3 regions of the Serratia sp. TSA_7 genome follow, and region 1 is predicted to be linked to each of the others. Evidence: predicted binding sites of a transcription regulator. Region 1 holds the regulator's gene; each other region holds the start of a gene.
The links. The regulator Fur, encoded in region 1, represses iron uptake genes when iron is present. The targets are predictions, from matches to a motif close to ATAATAATGAGAACNACTATCAA.
Positions count from the first base shown of each region.

Region 2: ACUTQW_RS06985 (TonB-dependent siderophore receptor) is a predicted target of Fur. The motif match lies at 2,766-2,788, and genes of this name have one in related genera.
Region 3: sufA (Fe-S cluster assembly scaffold SufA) is a predicted target of Fur. The motif match lies at 2,708-2,730, and genes of this name have one in related genera.

Region 1 covers NZ_JBQZFU010000004.1:193,347-198,244, reverse strand. Annotated here, with positions in the region: gene ACUTQW_RS15995 (glycosyltransferase) at 1-867, shown strand, start outside; gene fur (ferric iron uptake transcriptional regulator) at 1,074-1,520, opposite strand; gene fldA (flavodoxin FldA) at 1,843-2,382, opposite strand; gene ybfE (LexA regulated protein) at 2,612-2,899, opposite strand; gene ybfF (esterase) at 3,156-3,929, opposite strand; gene seqA (replication initiation negative regulator SeqA) at 4,217-4,756, shown strand; gene pgm (phosphoglucomutase (alpha-D-glucose-1,6-bisphosphate-dependent)) at 4,834-4,898, shown strand, end outside.
Region 2 covers NZ_JBQZFU010000001.1:1,466,331-1,471,228, reverse strand. Annotated here, with positions in the region: gene ACUTQW_RS07005 (ABC transporter ATP-binding protein) at 1-387, opposite strand, end outside; gene ACUTQW_RS07000 (ATP-binding cassette domain-containing protein) at 391-1,200, opposite strand; gene ACUTQW_RS06995 (hypothetical protein) at 1,353-1,508, shown strand; gene ACUTQW_RS06990 (hypothetical protein) at 1,519-1,851, opposite strand; gene ACUTQW_RS06985 (TonB-dependent siderophore receptor) at 2,902-4,898, shown strand, end outside.
Region 3 covers NZ_JBQZFU010000001.1:798,312-803,209, reverse strand. Annotated here, with positions in the region: gene sufC (Fe-S cluster assembly ATPase SufC) at 1-732, opposite strand, end outside; gene sufD (Fe-S cluster assembly protein SufD) at 1-11, opposite strand, end outside; gene sufB (Fe-S cluster assembly protein SufB) at 775-2,271, opposite strand; gene sufA (Fe-S cluster assembly scaffold SufA) at 2,286-2,657, opposite strand; gene ACUTQW_RS03915 (hypothetical protein) at 3,213-3,617, shown strand; gene menI (1,4-dihydroxy-2-naphthoyl-CoA hydrolase) at 3,675-4,091, opposite strand; gene ydiJ (D-2-hydroxyglutarate dehydrogenase YdiJ) at 4,088-4,898, opposite strand, start outside.

The DNA.
Region 1 (4,898 bases):
AGCCGGCTGGAGCAGGTGGATTGGCAGCTTGAGCAACCGACGGATCTGGCGCGCCACGCGGAAATATTTACCGTCGATGAAGTGCCGCGCATGGCCTATCCGGCGCAGATAAGGTCCGATATCGATCACTACCATTACTATTCGGTGCTGTCCCATGACCGCGCGCTGGATCGGGTGAACCAGCTTTTTGGCGAGTATTTGATAGCCGATAACCGGCGGCAGATCGACGAGGGCAATTACTGGCGGTTAACCGTCGGAGCGGGCGATGCGGCATTGCCGCTAGCGCAGGGCGGGCTGCATTTTCTGCCGGGGCGGCAAGCTGGCGAAGCGGACAGGATCCGCATGGCGAAGCTGCTTTTTGCCACCAGCTACCTGGAATACTGCTCTGCCGGCAACCCGGCCGGGATGGATCTGGTATCGCTGCAGCAGGCGCAAAATATCGACCCCTATCTGGACCTGATTACCCTGGCTTACGATCGGTGCGGGGCGTTTATCGGATTTTTCACGGCGGCGAGTCTCGACGAGTTGTATGGCGTTGAGGCGAGCTATCTATATCGCGATGAAATAAAGCCGCTTGATGAGGCCTACGACGATTTTGTGCACAGCCAGTGCGGTGCGGACGATTACTTTGTCTGCAGCCTGGCCATCGAGAGCCGATTCCGCGGACAGGGCTATTTTACCCCCCTGTTTGCCCTGATTAAGCAGCAGGCGCAGCAGCGCCGGGCGAAACATATCGTGCTGTGCGTATGGCAAAGCAGCGATGCCTGCCAAATCTACCTGAACAAAGGGTTTCGCGTTCGTGGCGTTTTCGACTATGCCTGGCCGATTTTCTTCGATCGGCTGCTGTCTCTTGAATATGCATTGTGACGAGTTTGCCCATCCGCGTGTCGGCGGGTGAGTTGACGGTGACGTGAGCGTCAGTGGGAAGTGAGAGAAGTACCGTGGAGAAGTGCCGCTGCAATTGTTGTCTTTCTGATGTGATTTTCCCCGGGCCTGTCCGGGGATTTTTTTGCCCTCATCTGGAGGCATAAAAAAACCGCCGTTAAGGCGGTTCTCAATGCCGGTTTAGGGCATTATTTTTTGTCGTGCAAGGTGTCGTCTTCACGGCAATCACCGATTTCACAGTGACCATACAGGTAGAGGCTATGGTTGGTGAGCTTGATGCCGTGCTGCTTGGCGATATCACGCTGACGCACTTCGATAGACTCATCGCTGAATTCGATCACTTTGCCACAGTCCAGGCAAATCAGGTGATCGTGGTGATGCTGTTGGGTCAATTCGAACACGGATTTGCCGCCTTCGAAGTTGTGACGGGTCACAATCCCGGCATCATCAAACTGGTTCAGTACGCGGTAAACCGTCGCCAGGCCAATTTCTTCGCCCATGTCGATCAGTTTTTTGTACAAATCTTCCGCACTGACGTGATGGCATTCCGGATTTTGCAGTACTTCCAGGATTTTGAGTCGCGGAAGCGTGACTTTTAGGCCGGCCTTCTTCAATGCGGTGTTGTTGTCAGTCATGCGGATTCAGTCCTGTTACTATGCTAATCAAGTTGAGGCATTCTTGCCTGTGGCATCGGTCGGCACAAAGAGTTAATTGCGTGTCATTATAGAACCGGTTGCCCTAAATGGAAACCGCCGGTTGTTAACAAAGATATCATGGCACAATTGCATGTTACACACGCAACGTCTTGATGGATGGGATAAACCGATATCTCAGTCTACCTTGACGATGTGGGAAGTTACAAACATGTAGCTTCTATTGCAGAAATCCGTGCTGCCGATGAACGGCCCTGCTGGCAACACTATGCACTTTGCAGGGCTTTTGTTCAACCTTTGAGGGTTAGCCGACGATATCGGCTAGGCTCAGTTCTTCGCTGATCTGCTTCACCCAGGCTGCGACGCGTTCGTTGGTCAATTCCGGTTGACGATCTTCGTCAATCGCCAGGCCGATGAAGAAATTGTCATCCGCCAACCCTTTCGATGCTTCGAAGTGGTAACCCTTGGTCGGCCAGTGGCCTACAATCGCGGCGCCGCGTGGCTCGATGATGTCGCGGATGGTGCCCATCGCATCACAGAAATATTCCGCATAGTCTTCCTGATCGCCACAGCCGAACAGCGCAACCAGCTTGCCGTTGAAATCGATTTCTTCCAGCGTCGGGAAGAAGTCATCCCAATCGCACTGGGCTTCGCCGTAGTACCAGGTAGGAATACCCAACAGCAGAATGTCGAAAGCTTCCAGATCCTCTTTGCTGCTTTTGGCGATGTCGCGGATTTCCGACACCTCTTTGCCAAACTGCTGCTGAAGAATTTTCTGGATCATCTTGGCAATGTTTTCGGTATTGCCAGTGTCGCTGCCAAAGAAAATGCCTACATTAGCCATATCGCGTATAACCTTTAAATTCAATTAATTGCATTGCACGATGTTAGCGTTGAACGCGATAACACCGATTAAAATGATGACATGGCAAGAATCTGCCTCTTACCGGTAAGTGCGTATCATGCCAGAGATTTACCCCGGGGTTTTATCGCGTTTATGCGATGCCGGGAGGAATAAAACGGTGTTGATCGGTGTCATCCATAACACCGCGCCGCATGTGCGGCTGCAAAGATCAATGTTCCGGCTGTTCATCCGCCAGTTGTGCCAGCAGCATTTGCTCAATAAGCTCGCTGCGGCTGATATTGCGCTGTTCCGCCAGTTTGTTCAGGGCGTCCACCGCATCCGCGTTGATTTTCAGTTCCACACGCCGTAAGCCACGGACTTTATCGCGTCGAAGCTGATTACGCTTATTGATTCTAAGCTGTTCATCTCGGGATAGCGGGTTGGTTTTCGGGCGCCCCGGACGGCGTTCATCTGCGAACAGATCCAGCGTCGTGCGATCCGTTTGTTCTTTTGCCATAGGTAGCGGTACTGCAAGGGAGTTTGCATCAAAAAGCGTATACGCTTCCGGACGGTTCGGTTAACACACTTCGGGCCAATAAACCCTAACCCAAATTTACCCCCAGCCTGGCGTTACTGAACACGCTGAGCAGGGCGGCAAAATTATAGCGCGCCATATTACCCCAGCAGATAGAGCAACGACAATGTTTAACTGAGCCGAAAACGCGCTAAGCCGTTATCTTTAGCGCGTTTTTTCGCCAGAGGGCGGTTTTTATTCAGGCTTCGTCGAGAAAACGGTGGATGGCGCGCAGTACCGCCTCCGGTTTTTCCGCGTGAACCCAGTGGCCTGTGCCGGCAACCACGTGCGCTCGCGCCTGCGGGAACTGACGCGCGATATCTTGACGGTAGCTGTCCTGCACATAGGGCGACAGGCCGCCGCGGATAAACAACGTCGGGTGCGGCCATGCGGGGACGTCTTGCCAGCCGGTGACGTTTTCGTATTGGTCGATCAGTACCGGCAGGTTAAAGCGCCACTCGCCCTGATGAAAGGACTTCAGCAGGAACTGGATCACGCCTTCTTCCTGCAGGTAGCTGCGCATCAACTCCGCGGCCTGCTGGCGTTGGGTGATGCCGGCCGCACTCACCGCTTTTAAGGCGGCGAAAATCTCGTCGTGGCGACGAGTGCGGTAATCCACCGGCGCCACGTCGATAACAATGAGCTTTTCAACCCGTTCGGGGGCGATCGCCGTCAGCGCCATTGCCGCTTTGCCGCCCATAGAGTGGCCGATCACAATCGCCTTCTCCACCTGCAACTCATCGAGCAGCGCCAGCAGGTCCTGCGCCATTTCCGGATAGGTCATTACCGCAGAACGCGGCGAAAGGCCGTGGTTACGCAGATCGACTTTAATCACGCTGTGCTGTTGATTCAGATCGCGCGCCAGCACGCCCAGGTTGTCCAGATTGCCGAACAGCCCGTGGATCAGCACGACCGGCAGGGCGGCGGAGTCGGTGGCCAGCAGTTGATAATGTAATTTCATGGCGAAGTTCATACTGAGAGAGATTCAGATTAGGGTATCATGATTAAAACACACGACGAATATACCCGTCGCCTTTCAAGCTTCAGCCTTGTTGGCGGAAACTTGAAATCCATAGGGTATAATAACTCGGATTTTTCTTGTTTCGGGCTTGGCAGCGCCGGCTATAGGTATTAGTCTGCTTTTTCCGCCCGCAGGCACATAGTTGTGTTCGCCCTTGCGCTTTTAACCTTATAATCCCATGGCTTGAATGCAGGATCTGGCTTCAGGTTCTAAGTAGAAAAAAACAGTACTGGATAAAGATGAAAACTATTGAAGTCGACGAAGAGCTTTACCGTTATATTGCCAGCCACACGCAACATATTGGTGAGAGCGCGTCCGATATTTTGCGCCGTATGTTGAAGTTTACCGCAGGCCAGCCATTGCGCGCCGTGCCTGCCGCCAGTGCTCAGAGCGCCGAGCAGGAAAAAGTCGTCGCCGCGCAGCGTCCTCGCGATCGTGTGCGCGCGGTACGCGAGCTGCTGCTGTCGGACGAATATGCCGAGCAGAGCAGAGCCGTGAATCGTTTCATGCTGGTTCTTTCGACCCTGTATACCCTCGATGCGGCGGGCTTTGCCGCAGCTACCGATGCATTGCATGGTCGTACCCGCACCTATTTTGCCGGCGATCAACAAACCCTGCTGGCGAACGGAACGCATACCAAGCCAAAGCACGTTCCGGGTACGCCTTACTGGGTGATCACCAATACCAACACCGGTCGTAAACGCAGCATGGTTGAACACATCATGCAGGCTATGCAGTTCCCTGCGGAACTGACAGATAAAGTTTGCGGCACTATCTAATTTAGCGAACAGCCCGTCATGGTGGCCGTGAGCGACATATTGCCCGGTTGCCGGACAGAGAATAGGGAGATATGTCGATGGCGAATAACTCACGTGCCGGGCAGCCGGCTCAGCAAAGCGATTTGATCAACGTAGCCCAGCT
Region 2 (4,898 bases), on a different contig from region 1:
AGTGATACCCGGATCCTGCGGCAAACCGAGTTGGCGCAGCGGGGCGATAATCAGTTCGGCGACCGTATGGCGTGGATTGAGCGAGGAGTGGGCGTCTTGCGGGACATACTGCACCAAACGTCGGTACCAACGCAGCCGACGAACGGACGCTGGGCGAATCGCGGTACCCTGGCAGAAGATATGGCCGTAATCCGGCGCATCGAGCGCTAGCAGCAGCTTGAGCAAGGTGGATTTGCCTGCGCCGGAGCAGCCAACCAACCCGATGCGTTCTTCGGCATACAGATTCAGATCGGTAGGGCTAAGGCCACCAGATGCCGACGCATATCGCCGACAGACATTTTGCAGGCTGATAAAAGGCAGTGCGGCGTTGACCGGTAGGTGGCTCATTGGTTATCCCGCCATACTCATAGAGGAGTAATGACCGAATGCCGGGCGCAGTACCGTGGCAACCAGCCGCTGAGTGTAGGGGTGTACAGGGTGGCGCAACAACTGCGCGACAGAGCCGTGCTCGGCCATCGTGCCGTTCGCCAGCACGATGGCCCGTTGGCACAGGCTGGCGGCGACGGCAAGGTCGTGGGTGATAAACAGCAGCGCGGGCGCGGCGGGGCGCTCGGTGTAGCGCTTCAGGATATCGATTAACTGATGCTGGCTGACCATGTCCAGTGCGGTGGTAGGTTCATCCGCTATCAGCAGGCTTTTCTCGCCGCTCAGCGCGAGAGCCGCACAAATCCGCTGACATTGGCCGCCGGACAATTGCCCGGGATAGCGCATCATGATGCTCTCCGGCGGCAGGCCCAGCGCAGCCAAGAGTTCTGTGGCGCAGCGTTGGGCGTGTTCTTTGCTCATGCCGCTCCGGCCACGCAGAGCCATGATCAGTTGCTTACCCACGGTGCTCAGGGGGTTGAGGCTGGTAAAAGGATCTTGAAAAATGGCCGCCAGCGAGAGTGACTTGCGCTGTTGTAAACGTTGGCCGCTGATTTCTCGCCCCAATAGCCGTATCGATCCGCTGAGTTCGGCACCGTTCGGCAGCGTACCTAAAATGGCAGCGGCGGTGAGTGATTTGCCTGAGCCTGATGCGCCCAGCAGGCATAGCCGTTCGCCGGCATGTAGGGTGAAGTTCAGATCGCTGATTTTGACTTCCCCGTTAATCGACAGCGTCAACTGTTCTACGGTGAGTAACGGCGGGCTTTGGTTTTCCATTAGCGTGTCTGTGCGAAGCAGTTATGGTATGTAATAACATAACATTCGTTGGCGTGACATGACCAGCAGATTTCTGAAATACTTTGAAATAGTCTAAAGCAGGGAAATCAAGGTATGATGCTCAAGGTATTGTTGTCAGGTTGGTTCTATCGGTGAGAACGTTGATTTTTATTCTGTGCATGGCCGCCTATGTGCTGGTACTGGGTTACCTTGGTGTTTACGTCACCGATAAACTGTGCGAGCAATCCAGTAACTACACCAAGCTGTGCCGTATGGTTGATATCTCCGAGCCGCATATTCCAAAATAAACGACCGTCGTCAACCCAGATAATCGGTAGTGATCAATGGCGTCAGTATCCCGGATAGGCAGGCTAACGTAGCCCATTGCCGCCAGCCTAATCGCGCCAGCCAATCCTGACGCAACGGCGGCGTTGCGAGTTGTCCCAGAGCAACCGTACCGGTGAACATCACTGTCAGGATCACGAATACCAATCCCCGGCTCCAGGAATTAAATTCGATATGCAATATGTTGGCGTAATAGAGTCGCATCAGAATAAAATAGGCCAGCATTAACCAGGCAAAACGCGTTCGTTTTTTCAGCAATTGGTAGAGTATAAATGCGATGAACAGGCTGTGAAACCATGAGATCATTGGCGATTCAATAGGATGCCTGACGCAGACGTTATACACAGCCAGGTAGATATTAAAGATCAACAGTGTATAGACGGCATATATATACCAACCATAGATGACTTTGAGTTTTTGGGTGTTTGGCGAGATAGGGCAATAGTCCGGTATCATTGGGGCCTCCTGAGCTGGATAGCGTTATAACACCGAAGAGCTAAATGAAAATTAAACGCCAAACGGGCTTTATTTTACCCCCAAACGGGAACTAATCAGCGCCTGCTGGGTCTGTTCAAACGGTAACGTCCAGGGTATTTTCAGCGAAAGAGTAATGACACTACATTGATATGAAAAATTATAAAAACGGTCACTCTACGGTATGTTTACTGGTTGCCACGTTGGGGCTTTACTTTTTCCTGCCGCCGACGCTCATCGCCTTGTTCTGCCAATGGTTTAACTTGAACCCCTTTTTTCTTATTAGATCCTGGCATCTCAATCCCTTCGCTGCTGCACGCGGGATTCCGATCTATCAGACCCTTGTGCCCATATTAGTGGTATGGCTTTCAGTCAATGCCCTGGTGGCGGCCATTTTTTTTGCGATATTGGGTTTATATCGTTGGCTTGGCAGGACAAAGCATCGATGAGTCACCCTTGTGCACTGACAAAAAGAGGTAGATAAAAAGCACTTTACAATGGATAATGATAGTCGTTATCATTTAGTGGTCGGTAAGGGTAGAAGGATTGTCTCCTTATGTGCCACCCAAGCCGGCACGACATTGCTCACATTGCTTCCAATCTTTGTTGCCAGCCTCGCGCTGGCATTTTTTTACTTCTTTTATTTCAGTCTACTAACCCAGATTACACCCTTGGTTTTTCAGTGACGATGAAACACTTTCCCCGCTCATAAAAAGCGTCGCTATGCTTGAAACTTTTTGTCGATAAAGATAATAATTATCATTAATATTATCTTTTCATTGGATTCAGTGCACTGATAGATCCGCTGCACGTTGTCAGCCAGCGTTGCTGACAGAGAATCTTATTCGGCGTGATTTTGAGTATTTACCAGGGGTTACAGAGATGTCGATGCATTTTCCGGTTAAACGATCGCGTCTGTTCTGCGCGCTCGCCATGTTCCTGCCACTCACCTCGTTGGCTGAGGATACTTTGGTTGTCACTGCCAAATCTGCCGATACGGCGGAGGCGGCGACGCAGGGCTATCAGGCTACGACCAGCCAGGGTGCGACGAAAACGGACAGACCGTTAGCCCTGACGGCCCAGTCGATCTCGGTAGTAACTCGGCAGCAGATGACCGATCAGAATGCCCAGACGGTTAACGATACGCTGAAATATGCTCCGGGCGTCTTCACCAATTTTTCCGGTGGCGCCACCCGCTATGACACCATTGCATTGCGCGGTTTTCATGGCGGTGACGTCAATAACACTTTCCTTGATGGCCTGCGTTTGTTGAGTGACGGTGGCACCTATAACGCCTTGCAGGTTGATCCCTGGTTCCTGGAACGCGTCGACGTCATCAAAGGACCCTCCTCGGTGATGTATGGGCAAAGCATTCCGGGTGGATTGGTCGCGCTGACGTCCAAGCGGCCTCAGTTCGCCACGGAAGGGCACGTTAACCTGATGGCAGGCAACAACAGTACTCAGGGCGGCGCCTTCGATGTGACCGGACCGCTGTCTGAACAGTGGGCTTACAGGCTGACCGGCATGACGCGCAGCAGCGAAACCATGTACGACCATCAGCGTGAAGAACGCTATGCCGTCGCCCCCTCATTGCTGTGGCAGCCGGATGAAAATACCTCGCTGTTGCTCAAGGCCTACCTGCAGAAGGATCCTTCCGGCGGTTACCACAGTGCCGTGCCGGCCGATGGCAGCCTCTATTCCAGCTCGGGCGACAAACTGGGGCGCGGATTCTTTGACGGTGAGAGCAGCCGGAATGTGTTCAAGCGCTGGGAGCAAATCTACAGCTATGCCTTCTCTCACAGTTTTAACGACGTCTGGTCTTTCCGTCAGAATGCCAGTTACACCCATTCCAATGTTGAGTTGCAACAGGTGTATCAGATTGGCTGGAATGACGATCACCGTTTGCTGAACCGTTATTACAGCGGTTCTGCCACTTCGCTGGACGCCTTTGCCGTCGATAACCAACTGGAAGCCGACTTTACCACCGGGGCGCTGGATCATAAGGTTATGCTGGGGCTGGACTATCAGCGCTTTCGCAATAATTTGTGGGAAGAATCTGCTGGTGCATCGCAGCTGAATCCTTATACCGGTGTGTCCGGCGGGGCGGCGTTAACCGGCCTGACGCATACCGATTCCAGGCGCCACTACGAGCAGAGCGGCGTATATCTGCAGGATGAAATCAACTTACAGAACTGGTATCTGAACCTGTCCGGCCGCTTCGATCGTATCGAGTCTAAAAATACGACGCTCAATACCGGTACCAGCGATGCGCGCAGCGATGATAATTTCAGTGGCCGTGCCTCCTTGCTGTATCACTTTGATAACGGTCTTTCACCTTACGCCAGCTACAGTACGGCGGTAACGCCTGAGGCGCTGCCCGATCAAAACGGACACATGCTGAAACCGAGCACCAGTGAGCAGTATGAGGTGGGGTTGAAATATCAGCCGCCAGGCAGTTCATCGATTTACAGCGTGGCATTGTACGATTTGACGCAGAAAGACGTTGCCAACCGGGTGGTGCAGCAAAGTTATTATCTGCCGGCCGGCAAAGTGCATTCGCAGGGGATTGAACTGGAAGCGCGCAGCAAGATCAGCGAACGTTTCGATCTGATTGCCGGCTACAGCTACAACAAGGTGAAGTTTAAAGACGCGATCGATGGCAACAACGGCAATACGCCGTATCTGGCCCCCGACCAAATGGCTTCTCTGTGGGGTAAATACGCGGCCGGATTCGGCGTGGATCTTGGCGCTGGGGTACGCTATATCGGCAAGCAGTGGGCAGACAATGAAAATACGCTGCGCATTCCTTCGGTGACGCTGGTGGATGCCTCGGTAAGGATGAATTTGGGCAGCGTGAACCCATCAATGAAAGGCGCCTA
Region 3 (4,898 bases), on a different contig from region 1:
AAGCCAGCCATAGCCCTGCTCCTCCAACTGTTTCACCAGGGAGAAATCGCCGGACTTCACGATGCGCCCTTGGGACAGAACATGAACATAATCCGGTTTGATGTAGTCCAGAATACGCTGGTAGTGCGTGACGATAATGAAGGCGCGTTTGCCGTCCCGCAGCGAATTAACGCCGTTGGCGACGATCTTCAGCGCGTCAATATCCAGGCCGGAGTCAGTTTCATCCAGGATGCACAGATCCGGCTCCAGCGCCGCCATCTGCAGAATGTCATTACGCTTTTTCTCGCCGCCGGAGAAACCGACGTTGACCGAACGGGTCAACAGATCCTGGGGCATATTCAGCAGCTCAATCTTTTCTTCGATGAAATCAGCAAAATCGAAGCGGTCGAGCGGTTCTTGCTGGCGGTATTTGCGCACCGCATTCACCGACGTCTGCAGGAAGAAGTGGTTGCTGACGCCGGGGATCTCCACCGGATACTGGAACGCCAGGAATACGCCTTCGCCGGCGCGATCTTCCGGGGCCAGCTCAAGCAGGTCTTTACCCTTGAAGGTAACCTCGCCCTCGGTCACCTCATACTCTTCACGCCCCGCCAGGGTGGCGGAGAGCGTACTCTTGCCCGAGCCGTTCGGCCCCATGATGGCATGCACTTCACCCGGCTTGATCTCCAGGTTCAATCCCTTGAGGATCTCATTGCCTTCGGCGCTGACTTTCAAATTCTTGATACTTAACATGCGGTGTCCTTAAGTAGCGCTGCTGCGCTGTAAATCCGGCGTTTAGCCCACGCTGTGTTCCAGGCTGATGGCCAATAACTTTTGCGCCTCGACGGCGAATTCCAGCGGCAGTTCCGAGAACACGTCCTTACAGAATCCGTTGACGATCATAGAGATGGCATTGTCTTCGCTGATGCCGCGCTGCAAACAGTAGAACAGTTGATCATCGCCGATTTTCGACGTGGTCGCTTCGTGTTCCAGCTGTGCGCTGTTATTGCGGGCCTCCACGTACGGGAAGGTATGGGCTCCGCTGTCCGGCCCAATCAGCATCGAGTCGCATTGGGTAAAGTTACGCGCGTTTTCCGCCCCCGGCAGGATTTTCACCAGGCCGCGGTAAGTGTTCTCGCTGTGCCCGGCGGAGATGCCTTTGGCAATGATGGTCGATCGGGTGTTCTTGCCGATGTGGATCATCTTGGTGCCGGTATCCGCCTGCTGATGGCCGCTGGTCAGCGCCACCGAGAAAAACTCGCCGATTGAGTTATCGCCCTGCAGGATCACGCTCGGGTATTTCCAGGTGATCGCCGAACCGGTTTCCGACTGGGTCCAGGACATTTTCGAGCCTGCGCCTTCGCACAACGCGCGCTTGGTCACGAAGTTGAGAATGCCGCCCTTGCTGTCACCGCCGGAGAACCAGTTTTGCACCGTGGAATATTTCACTTCGGCGTCTTTGTGCAGGATCACTTCCACTACCGCCGCATGCAGCTGATAGCTGTCACGCACCGGGGCTGAGCAACCTTCGATGTAACTGACGTAGCTGCCTTCATCGGCGATCAGAATCGTGCGTTCGAACTGGCCGGTTTTGGCGGCGTTAATGCGGAAATAGGTCGAGAGTTCCATCGGGCAGCGCACGCCTTTCGGCACGTAGACAAAAGTGCCGTCGGAGGCCACTGCGGCGTTCAGCGCGGCAAAGAAGTTATCGTTGGACGGCACTACGCGGCCCAGGTACTTGCGCACCAGATCCGGGTATTCCTGAATCGCCTCGCCGAACGAGCAGAAAATCACCCCGCTTTCCGCCAGTTTTTCGCGGTAGGTGGTGGAGACCGATACCGAATCGAATATCGCGTCTACCGCCACTTCGCTGCCTTCACGCACCGGTACACCAAGCTGGTTAAACGCCAGCTCAACCTCGCTGGTCAGGTAGCTGTTTTCGGTTGCCGCGCCAGGTTGCTGTTCGGCGCCGGGCTGGGAACCGCAGGCGTCGTCGCAGCTGCCGCAGGATGGCGCCGAGTAATAGCTGTAATCCTGGTAGTTCAACCGGTCATAGTTCGCTTTCAACCAGTGCGGTTCTTCCATTTGCAGCCAGGCACGGTAGGCCTCCAGGCGGAATTCCAGCATCCACTCAGGTTCGTTACGCTTGGCCGAAATGGCGCGCACCACATCTTCGTTGATGCCCGTCGCCAATTCATCGGTATCGAGCTGGGTGAAAAAGCCTTCTTTGTAGCGCCCTTCGCTGACCCAAGCCTGCACTTCATTAGGCATTTCTACATTGCTTCGTGTCATGTTGATTGCATCGCTCAAACGCCAAAGCTCTCGCCGCACCCGCAGGCATGCTGAGCTTTAGGGTTATTGAATTTGAATATTTGATTCAGCCCTTCACGGACAAAATCTACCGTGGTGCCATCGATGAACGGCATGGCTTTCAGCGGCACATACAGTTTGGCGCCATCGCGCTCAAACAGCAGGTCGTCTTCCGCCGGGGCACGGGTGAGATCCAGCACATAGGCAAACCCGGCGCAGCCTGATTGCTTCACTCCGAGTTGCAGCCCCTTCACTTGCGGATCCTGCTGCATCAATTTAGTAATTTGTTGTACGGCGTTGTCGCTGAGCAAAATGCCTTGCCAGACATTTTCGTCCAGAGAAAAGGTGCCGACATTTTCCGTTTGCATAGGGCCTACCTCACACTCGTGTTTTACCACAGCCAATCTGGGTTGCTTATATGTTAGTGATAACAATTATCACTTCAACCGTTTGTTTTGCGGGGGTATCCGCCAAAAGCCCGTTTTTTTGCTGCCGCACACGGCAAGCAGAGGGGACAGTCAGGGTGCCTGGCGCAGTCCGGCGGCGACGCGTTCATTTTATCCTTATGAATTTACTGTATATCCTGAATCACCGCACCGCCCAGCCGCTGGCTCATCCCCTTTACACCGCCGGCTTTTATTGTCGATGTAAACATTCATAGAAAATACCTATTTCAACATTTTGTCTGTCTCAAAAATGCGTTTATCGGCAATTAGCGGCGTTTTCCGTCGTTTGCACCGCCCGGCCACACTGGCCGAAACCGCCGTCATTGATTAAAGTTTAGCCGCTACTGACTGATATTGGGTCGGCGCAGAGCAAATGCAGCCCCGGTGTCCGATAAAAATTTCAACAGAATGATTGATCGCGAACGCATCCGTAAATATGATAATGATTATCATTCAAATACAGGTGAGCGCGGGTAAATGAATATCTCGATGAATGCGTGGCTGCTGGGCAAAATTGATGACTATAAATTCAGCGTGCGCGATGCCACGGTAGATTTCTACATGGCGGAGGCGTCGCTTAGGCGGCCAGAGTGCAATATCAACCATCTGAAACGCTACAATAACGTCAGCCTGAACATGGCCAATCTGTGCCTGGAAAACGGCGATGATGAAAGCTATCTGCACGCGCTCAGCAAACTGCATAACCGGCTGATCGTCGAAATCAACAACCCGCAGCGCTGCCAGCTGTTTCGGGTTCAGAGCTATCATTTTGCCCGGCATACCCTGACCTTAATCTGCCAGAAATATGCGATGGAAGGCACCTGGGAGAAGGCTAACGCCTTCCAGAAGGATTTCGTCAAGCGGGTGCCATTCCAACTGTAAATGTCTGCGGAACGGCAACGGAGTACCCGCAGGCAAAGGTGCCTGCGGGTGGGAGGATCAGTCGATGATTGCGGTGGTCAGGCGTGAGGTGCAGCACAACCGGTCGCGCGAATCGAATATTTCGATCTGCCACACCTGATGCCGTCGGCCAACGTGCAGCGCGCGGCATACGCCACGCACCTGCCCTTCAAATACCGCCCGCAAATGGTTGGCGTTGATTTCCAGCCCTACCACTTTCTGCTCCCCTTCGCTGCACAGATAACCGGCCATCGAGCCCATCGACTCCGCCAGCACCACCGACGCCCCGCCGTGCAACAGCCCGAAAGGTTGCCGGGTACGGTGGTCCACCGGCATCGTAGCTTCAAGAAGATCGTCTTCCAGCCGAGTGAAATGAATCCCCACATGGCTCACCATGCATCCCTCACCGGAGCGGTTTAACTGCTCCAACGTCGTTTCTCGTTTCCACAATTTCACGCAATCATCTCCAGAAGTGCCTGTAACGGGTGGCGCACGCCGTTACCCTCAATGCGTTTGACCTGGCTGCGACAGGAATAGCCGGTCGCCAGACAGCGTTGCCGCGGCAAACGTTGCAACGCCTGATGCCATGATAGCTCATAAATCCCGAGCGAATTCTCCAGGTTCTTCACTTCGTGTCCGTAGGTGCCCGCCATGCCGCAACAACCCACGCTGACATTTTCCAGCTTGGCCCCGAAACGGGAGAAGATCGACGCCCAATGCTGGCCGCTGGCCGGCAGCGCCGTGGTTTCGGTACAGTGGCCAAACAAGTACCAGGCCTCGCCGGTCGCCGGTTGTTCGGCACGTTCCGCCAGCAGCTGTTGCAGCCATTCATGCACCAGTTGCACCTGGAAGTCACCGCGAGTTTCGCCGAGGATCTCGTTATATTCGTCGCGATAGCACAGCACCAGCGCCGGATCGACCCCTACCAGCGGCATCCCGAGTTTCGCCACCCGGTTGAGGAAATCGGCGGTTTTGCGCGCGGTGCGGGCAAAGCGCGTCAAGAAGCCTTTGATATGCTGCGCCTTGCCGTTCGGCGAGAAGGGCAGCAACACCGGCTGGTAACCGAGCTTTTCCACCAGCCGCACAAAGTCCGCCACCACCTTGGCGTCGTAATAGCTGGTGAAAGGATCCTGCACGATCAGCACGTGTTGCTCGCGTTGTTCGGCGCTCAACGCTTCCAGTTGCTCCAGCGTCATGGTCAAGGCGCCGTGGCCGGAAAGCTGCTGACGCAGTGTCGGGCTGGAGAGCATCGGCAAATCGACC